Saccharopolyspora erythraea: one gene and its partner. The main gene of each other region encodes a partner of the protein of the gene in region 2 in a complex. Links are inferred from orthologs where the notes say so. Each region holds a gene or a part of one and is shown on either strand. Other genes may lie near its edges.

Region 1 (3,522 bases), 1.6 Mb from region 2 along the record:
TCAGCCCCAGCGCGAGCATCTGGACCGGAACGTGACCGCTGGGGTGGTCGACGAACTGCGGCAGCACCGCTGACAGGAAGATGAGCGACTTCGGGTTGGCCACGCCGACCGCGAAGCCCTCCCACAGCGTGCGCAGGCCGCCGCGCGTGGCGGTCAGCTCGGGCATCGCTCCGGTGGGCGCCCCGCCGGCCCGCCACGCCTTGACGCCGAGGAAGACCAGGTAGGCGGCCCCGGCGAGCTTCAGGGCGGTGAACGCGACCAGCGAGCGCTCCACGACCGACCCCACGCCCAGGGCGATCGCCACCACGAGCACGCAGGTGCCGATCGCGTTGCCGAGCACGCTGGTCAGCGCGACCCGGCGGCCGTGGGCCAGCGCGCGTCCGACCACGAACAGCACGCTCGGCCCCGGCACGGCGATGATGAGCAGGGCCGTGGCGGCGAAAACGAGTATCCGGTCCGGGGAAACCACTTCAGCGCACCTCCGTCGCGCATGACCACCGCGGTCGCGCAGGGGTGACGTTAGCCGGGGTTCGGCCGGGTCCGCCTCCGGTGCCGAGCCCGCCAGTGCTCCGAGCCGTTCAGTGCTCGAAGCCGGTCAGCAAACCGGGCCGGTCAGTACAGCGGTCCGGGTCAGTGCAACGGGCCGGGTCAGTACACGGGGCCCGTGTACTTCTCGCCCGGTCCCTGGCCGGGGGCGTCGGGCACCGCGGAGGACTCGCGGAAGGCGCGCTGCAGGCTCTGCAGCCCGTCGCGGATCGGCCCCGCGTGCGGCCCCAGGTACTCCACGGCCGAGGTCACCAGGCCCGCCAGGGCGGTGATCAGGCGGCGCGCCTCGTCCAGGTCCCGCGACGGCGCGGCGTCGGGGTCGTCGTGGCTGAGGCCCAGCTTCTCGGCGGCGGCCGACATCAGCATGACGGCGGCGCGGCTGATGACCTCGACGCTGGGAACATCGGCGAGCTCGCGGACGTTGAGCTGCATGTCCGCGTCGTGGAACTGCTCGTCGCCGGCGTCGGCGGAGGGCTGGGTTGGCTGCCGTTCGGTCACGCCTGCTACCCTGGCACGAGCGACCAGCCCCCGCGCAGCCGGGGGCGGCAAAGTGGAGCCCCGCTCCCACCCGAGTAGCCGCATTCTTGAAGGCTTCCGGGTCTTGGTCCCGCCGGTGGCGCACGCGCCTCGGCGGAACGAACGGTATCGCCATACCGGTTCGAGGGGCGAGCTTCACGCGCCGCGGTGCAGCAGTGCAAGCCATCGAACCGAGGAGGCCCCATCAGCTCCGAGACGCGCATCAACGACCGCATCCGCGTGCCCGAGGTCCGGTTGGTCGGACCCAACGGCGAACAGGTCGGTATCGTCCGCATCGAGGACGCGCTCCGGCTGGCGCAGGAAGCGGATCTGGACCTTGTCGAGGTCGCCCCGCAGGCGCGCCCGCCGGTCTGCAAGCTCATGGACTACGGCAAGTTCAAGTACGAGAGTGCGCAGAAGGCTCGCGAATCGCGCCGCAACCAGCAGCAGACCGTCATCAAGGAGCAGAAGCTCCGCCCGAAGATCGACCCGCACGACTACGAGACGAAGAAGGGCCACGTGTCCCGCTTCCTCGGCCAGGGTCACAAGGTCAAGGTGACGATCATGTTCCGCGGTCGTGAGCAGTCGCGTCCCGAGCTGGGCTTCCGGTTGCTGCAAAGGCTGGCCGACGACGTTTCCGAGCTGGGCTTCATCGAGGCCAACCCGAAGCAGGACGGCCGGAACATGATCATGGTCCTGGCGCCGCACAAGACCAACAAGACCAAGCCCAAGGCGAACGCGTCGTAAGCCGCGGCGGGGCGCACGAGCCCGCCGTGTTCGACGGAACGCGCATGTGACCGGGCAGGGTCGAGCAGATCCTGCCCGGCTTCCATGCGAACCCCCGAAGAAATTGAGGATCGAAGATGCCGAAGAACAAGACGCACAGCGGCACTGCCAAGCGGTTCCGCGTCACGGGCAGCGGCAAGCTGCGCCGGGAGCAGGCCGGTCGTCGGCACATCCTGGAGAAGAAGTCCAGCCGCGTCACCCGCCGGCTCGAGGGCACCGAAGCGGTTGCCAAGGCCGACGTCAAGCGCATCAACAAGCTGCTGGGTCGCTGAGCCGGATCCCCATCCGCGCTCACGGCGGGCTCCCGGGCCCGCCGTGTGAATCCCAGTCCCACGCCCGGGCGGTCGCCCCGCCCCCGATGAGATCAACAGGACGGACCCCGTGGCACGCGTCAAGCGGGCAGTGAACGCCCAGAAGAAGCGCCGGACGATTCTCGAGTCGGCGAAGGGCTACCGTGGTCAGCGCTCGCGCCTGTACCGCAAGGCCAAGGAGCAGATGCTCCACTCGATGACCTACTCCTACCGCGACCGGAGGGCTCGCAAGGGCGACTTCCGGAAGCTGTGGATCACCCGCATCAACGCCGCGACCCGGCAGAACGGCATGAGCTACAACCGCTTCGTGCAGGGTCTCAAGGCCGCCGGTGTGGAGGTCGACCGCAAGATCCTGGCAGAGCTGGCCGTCAACGACTCGCAGGCCTTCGCCGCGCTGGTCGACGTCGCCAAGCAGAACCTGCCGGAAGGTGCGGCCTGATCGCCCAGGGCGCGCATTCGGCTTCACGACCCGGGACGGACGCTCCGCTGACGGAGCGTTCCTCCCGGGTCGTCGTCGCTCGCAAGCTCACCCGCCGCGCGGGCCGGGAGAAGGCGGGCGCCTTCCTCGTCGAGGGCGCCCAGGCCGTGCGCGAGGCGCTGGCGGCCCACGCCGAGGGCGCCACCGCGGTCCGCGAGGTGTTCGTCACCGATGACCCGCGCCACGACGAGCTGCTGGACCGGGCACGGGCGGCCTCGATCCCGGTGCGCCTGGTCACCGAACGCGCGGCAGCCTCGCTGTCGGAGACGGTGACCCCGCAGGGGCTCGTGGCCGTCTGCGACGTGCCCGCCACCGCGCTCGCCGACGCGCTCGCGGCGCGTCCCGCGCTGGTCGCGGTGCTGGTCGGGATCTCCGACCCGGGCAACGCGGGCACCGTCGTGCGGGTGGCCGACGCGGCCGGAGCGGGCGCGGTGCTGTTCGCCGGTGACACCGTGGACGCCTTCAACGGCAAGGCGGTCCGCGCCTCCACCGGCAGCCTGTTCCACCTCCCGGTGGCCCGCGAGCGCGACGTGAGCGCGGTGTTCGCCGCGTGCCGTGAGGCGGGCCTGCGGCTGGTGGGCGCCGACGGCTACGCCACCGACGACCTGGACTCCGCGGACCGCAGCGGTGCGCTGGCCGCACCGACGGCGTGGGTGTTCGGAAGCGAGGCCCACGGCCTGCCCGGCCACGTCACCGCCGAGCTCGACGGCACCCTGCGGGTGCCCCTCTACGGCCGCGCCGAGAGCCTGAACCTGGCGACCGCCGCCGCCGTCTGCCTGTACGCCTCGGCCCGCGCCCAGCACCGCGCGGGCTGATCGGCCGACGCCGCCGCCCGCCTGCCGGACCGCCCGGCGGCACACCTGCCGAGGTCCCGCCGCACCGCCC
Region 2 (4,716 bases):
ACGGTTCCGGCTGAACCCCCAGAGAGCGCCCCTTCCCGGCGCACGCGTAGGAGCAAGCCCGCACGCTCCGGTAACTCGGGTGGAAGGTCGCACCGCAGACAATGCACTCCCGCGTGCCCGGCACTTCCGGGAGGCTGAGCCCGTAGGTGACGGTCTCTCCCTGCTGCTTGACGATGAGCCCTTCATCTTCGATGTTGACGAGGATCTGCGGGTCTTCTGTCGTGATCCGAGCACCCCGCGAGTGACCGTCACCGAGCCAGGCGCCCAGCGTGTAGGGCGGAACGAGCACTTCACTGTCCGGCAGCGACAGGGGAGCAGTGGTGGGCACGGCGAAGTTCAGCCGGCCGTCCGAGCATCGCAGTTGATCGAAGATGTCCTTGGTCGTGGCGATCTCGCTGTGCGTCGCCTTGGTGGAGGCGTTCATCGGGCGAGTGATCCAGTCGTACAGCTCGCCCAGGAACTCCTGCCTGGAGAACACCGGGGTGGGAACGGTTCCACTACGCATCTGGCCAGAGAAGGGGCGAAGCTCCTTGGTTCCGCGCCACACCTTGGTAACGATGCGGTGGAGCGTGTTCCGGAACTCCTCGCCAATCAGCGCAAGGGCTTCCCTGGAGCTGATGAGCTGGTCCTGCTCGGCCAAGGATTGCTCATAGACGGCCTGGACTCGCGCGATGGCCGATTGCTCCCAGTACAGGGACGTCTTGTTCTCGGTGATCTGGCGGCGGCGGGCTCGGGTGGTGACCTTCCACTGGTGTTCGGCGTCGGCGACGATCACAGAGCCATCGGAGAACTCGACTTCATAGCACGGTCGGTCGTCCATGACCTCGGTAGCGGCGACAACGGTGGTGGGGGTCCCGTCTGAACCCAGCAACTCGTCACCGACCTGGACCCCGCCCATCGTCGTCCAGCCGTATGGCGTAGGCAGCGGCGTGTCCAATGCCAAAGCCTTGCCGACACCGGGCCTGGCCGCGACGATGATCATCTGTCCGGGGTGCAGGCCGTTGGTGACTGCGTCGAGGTCGCTGAAGCCGGTCGGGATGCCCAGGGACTCGCCGCCGCGGGAGGCGATGGCGTCGATCTCGTCCATCGTGGGCTGCAGGAGGTCCTCGAGGGCGGCGTAGTCCTCGCTGGTCCTGCGCTCGGTGACGTCGTAGATCGCGGCCTGCGCGCGGTCGACGACCTCCTCGATCGGTGAGCCCTCCGAGCCGTGGTAGCCGAGCTGCACGATGCGCGTGCCTGCCTCGACCAGCCGCCGCAGCAGCGCCTTCTCGGCGACGATCTCGGCGTAGTAGCCGGCGTTCGCGGCGGTCGGCACCGTCGCGATGAGGGTGTGCATGTACGGGGCGCCGCCGACGCGCAGCAGTTCCTGCCTGCGGTCGAGCTCGGCGGACACGGTGATCGCGTCGGCGGGCTCACCGCGCCCGTACAGGTCGAGGACGCAGTCGTAGATGGCCTGGTGGGCCGGGCGGTAGAAGTCGTTGGGCCGCAGCACTTCCACGACGTCGGCGATGGCGTCCTTGCTCAGCATCATGCCGCCGAGGACGGACTGCTCGGCGGCGATGTCCTGCGGGGGCTGCCGTTCGAACGACCCGTCGTAGTTCGCGGATCCGCCGCCGCCGGGGGAAGGTTCGGCTCCTCGTTCGTCGGCCAACGTCACCGGTACCTGACACCTCCTCGAGGACCACCGCGCCGGGCGCGACGCGATGAGGCGACCTGTGCGCACGACAGGTCATGTGCCCGGGCACGACGCCCATGCCGACCCGTGCAGCCGTCGGACGCAGTCTGGCGCGCGAGCGCTCAAGATCACTCGCAGTTGCGTCACCACACGCGCGGAGAAGCTAGATCGCCCGCTTGGAGCAGGCAAGCCGAGCTGTGGACAAACCCCGGGACAACCTGTGGACAGCTTGTGGAAGCCTGGGGACAACTGTCCCCCAGGCCGCCGCACCGCTGGGGACAACCTGGGGACAACCGGTCAAGATCGACCAGAACCCCCAGCTCATCGGCTGTGTGCAAGCTGTGGAAGAAATCCGGGGAAAACTCTCGGCGTGTCGCGGGCGAGTTGGTTCTTCGGCGTGTCGGAACGCGATTCGTCTACCAGGTCGGGAGTGACCACGACTACGTCATCAGGGTGACGACGCCCCCGGATGGATCAAGAAGGACCAGAACGGGGGCGCCATCCGCGAAAAGCCACGGGATGCCGGTCCGGTCGGAGCCCGAGGGACCGGCATCATCCGCTCGATCGCCGCCAGCGGTTGCCGGCGGCGTCCGTTCAGCTCGCGGCGGAGATCTGAACGCTGACCGACGCCTTGACGTCGGGGTGCAGTCGCACGTCGACGGCGTGCTTGCCCAGGGACTTGATGTGCCCGCGGGTGTCGACCGAGCGCTTGTCGATGTTCGGGCCACCGGCCTTGCGCACCGCGGAGACGATGTCGGCGGCGGTGATCGAACCGAACAGCTTGCCCTGCTTGGAGACCTTGGCGGTCAGGTTGACCAGGCCCAGGCCCTGCAGCTGCTGCTTGAGCTCCTGGGCGTGCTCCAGGTTGCGGACCCGCTTGGCCTCCTGGGTGCGGCGGATCGTCTCGACCTGCTTCTGCGCGCCCTTGGTGGCCACGATCGCCAGGCCGCGGGGCAGGAGCAGGTTGCGGGCGTAGCCGTCCTTGACCTCGACGATGTCGCCGGACTCGCCGAGGCCGGTCACGTCAGCGGTGAGGATGATCTTCACGACGTGTCTCCTTCCAGCGATCAGCGAGCGGTCGAGGTGTAGGGCAGCAGCGCCATCTCGCGGGCGTTCTTCACCGCGATGGCGACGTCGCGCTGGTGCTGGCTGCAGTTGCCGGTCACGCGACGGGCACGGATCTTGCCGCGGTCGGAGATGTACTTCCGCAGCAGCGTCGTGTCCTTGTAGTCGATGCTCTGCGCGGCCTTGTCCTTGCAGAACACGCAGACCTTCTTCTTCGGCTTGCGCACGGGCGCCTTGGCCATCGGTCTTCCTCCTGAGCGAAAACTTCTGTCTTTGGTGCGGGGTGGCGCCGTTAGAACGGCGGCTCGTCGCTGAACCCGCCGCCGGAACCGGCAGGCGGGGCCGAACCCCACGGGTCGTCCGCGGGCGGGGCGCCCCCACTGGGGCCGCCGAACCCGCCACCGCTGCGGCTGACCTTGTTGACCTTCGCGGTCGCGTAGCGCAGCGAGGGGCCGATCTCGTCGACCTCCAGCTCGACGACGGTGCGCTTCTCGCCTTCCTTCGTCTCGAAGGAACGCTGGCGCAGCCGGCCCTGCACGACCACCCGCATGCCGCGGGTGAGCGACTCCGCGACGTTCTCCGCCGCCTGCCGCCAGATGTTGCAGCGCAGGAACAGCGCCTCGCCGTCCTTCCACTCGCCGCTCTGGCGGTCGAACGTCCGGGGCGTGGAGGCGACCGTGAAGTTCGCCACCGCGGCGCCGGACGGGGTGAAGCGCAGTTCCGGGTCGGCGGTCAGGTTGCCGACCACCGTGATTACCGTTTCACCAGCCATCGCCTGGGGACTCCAGTCTCCTAGATGCGGGTTCGCCTGCTGCGCTGTCCGCCGGTCAGGCGGGCGCCTCGGTGCGGGGCTTGGCCGCCTTGGCCGCGGCGCGGGCCACGCGGGCCGCCTTGCGCGGCTCGACAACCCGGCGCAGGACCTTGGTCCGCAGCACCGTCTCGTTGAGGTTCAGCTGGCGGTCCAGCTCCTTGACGGAGGCCGGCTCGCTGTTGAGGTCGAGGACCACGTAGATGCCCTCGGCCTGCTTGTCGATCTCGTAGGCGAGCCGGCGGCGGCCCCAGACGTCGACCTTCTCGACGCTGCCACCGTCGTTGCGGATGACGTTGAGGAAGTTTTCCAGTGACGGAGCGACAGTGCGCTCGTCCAGGCTCGGGTCGAGGATGACCATGAGCTCGTAATGACGCATGAAGACCACTCACCTCCTGTGGACTCACGGCCACGGGCTTTCCGTGGCAGGAGGGTCGTCGCGTCGACGAACCGTTCAAAGGTAGCAAGCGCGCCCGGCGGACCTCACCGGGGGCCTCACGCCGCAGGTCACGCCCGGTCCGAGGCCGTACCGGCGGAGCCTGGTCACTGCCTCCGCAGGACCCACGTGCGCACGAGCGCGGCGGTCAGCCCGGCGATCGAGACGGCCGCCAGCAGCACCGGCAGGGCCACGCGGTCGCCGCCGGTGGCGGGCAGGGCCTCGGCGTTGCCGACGGCGCGGACCTGCTCCTGCTCGCGCTGCTTCTGCTGCTGCTCGGCCCACGGCTTGGTGAGGGTGCCGACGTCGGGTGTGAAGCCGGGCACCTGGCCGTATCGCGCCCACGGCGGCAGCGAGCCGGGCACGTAGGAGTAGTTGCCGGGCACCGCCCGGTAAGGCGCGGCGGCACCCTGCGTGGCGTATGCCTCGGGCGGCAGCGGCGCGCCGGGAGGAGGGGCCTGCACATCGTCGCTGGTCGGCGTCTCGGGCGGCGCGGGCTGCGGCGGAGGCGGCGCCGGCTGCGGATCCGGGGCGGGCGCGGGCGGCGGCGGTGGAGGCGGTTCCTCTGGGGCCTCCGCGTTGACGGTGACCGCGTTGCCGATGCTCACCAGGTTGCCGAAGTGCCAGGTCACCGCATCGACCTTGTCCTCGGGCAGGCCGAGCTGGGCGATGCGGGGCTTGGCGGCACGGGCGATGTCCCCACCGGAGTAGAAGTTGCGGCCCTCCTCGGCG

What was found. Proteins that work in one complex are often made in the same cells at the same time.
Region 1: rplI (region 2) and rpmI share a complex: the UniProt entries of both Bacillus subtilis proteins name them as parts of the 50S ribosomal subunit. The link is inferred for Saccharopolyspora erythraea from one-to-one orthologs.

Annotation. Positions count from the first base shown.
Region 1 is NZ_CP054839.1:6,587,962-6,591,483, reverse strand. The notes cover bases 867-3,522. They hold rpmI (50S ribosomal protein L35), read left to right. Parts: upstream 867-1,925; coding sequence 1,926-2,120; downstream 2,121-3,522. Other genes in these bases: HUO13_RS29405 (TrmH family RNA methyltransferase), read left to right, coding at 2,598-3,452; rplT (50S ribosomal protein L20), read left to right, coding at 2,230-2,598; infC (translation initiation factor IF-3), read left to right, coding at 1,231-1,809; HUO13_RS29425 (DUF1844 domain-containing protein), read right to left, coding at 867-978. Also shown: HUO13_RS29430 (LysE family translocator), read right to left, coding at 1-469; more of HUO13_RS29425, read right to left, coding at 649-866.
Region 2 is NZ_CP054839.1:8,185,279-8,189,994, forward strand. What follows is about bases 997-3,980. They hold rplI (50S ribosomal protein L9), read right to left. Parts: upstream 2,723-3,980; coding sequence 2,270-2,722; downstream 997-2,269. Other genes in these bases: dnaB (replicative DNA helicase), read right to left, coding at 997-1,651; rpsR (30S ribosomal protein S18), read right to left, coding at 2,743-2,982; HUO13_RS36960 (single-stranded DNA-binding protein), read right to left, coding at 3,033-3,512; rpsF (30S ribosomal protein S6), read right to left, coding at 3,568-3,927. In the rest of the region: more of dnaB, read right to left, coding at 1-996; HUO13_RS36970 (hypothetical protein), read right to left, coding at 4,092-4,716. UniProt on the Bacillus subtilis protein: Binds to the 23S rRNA.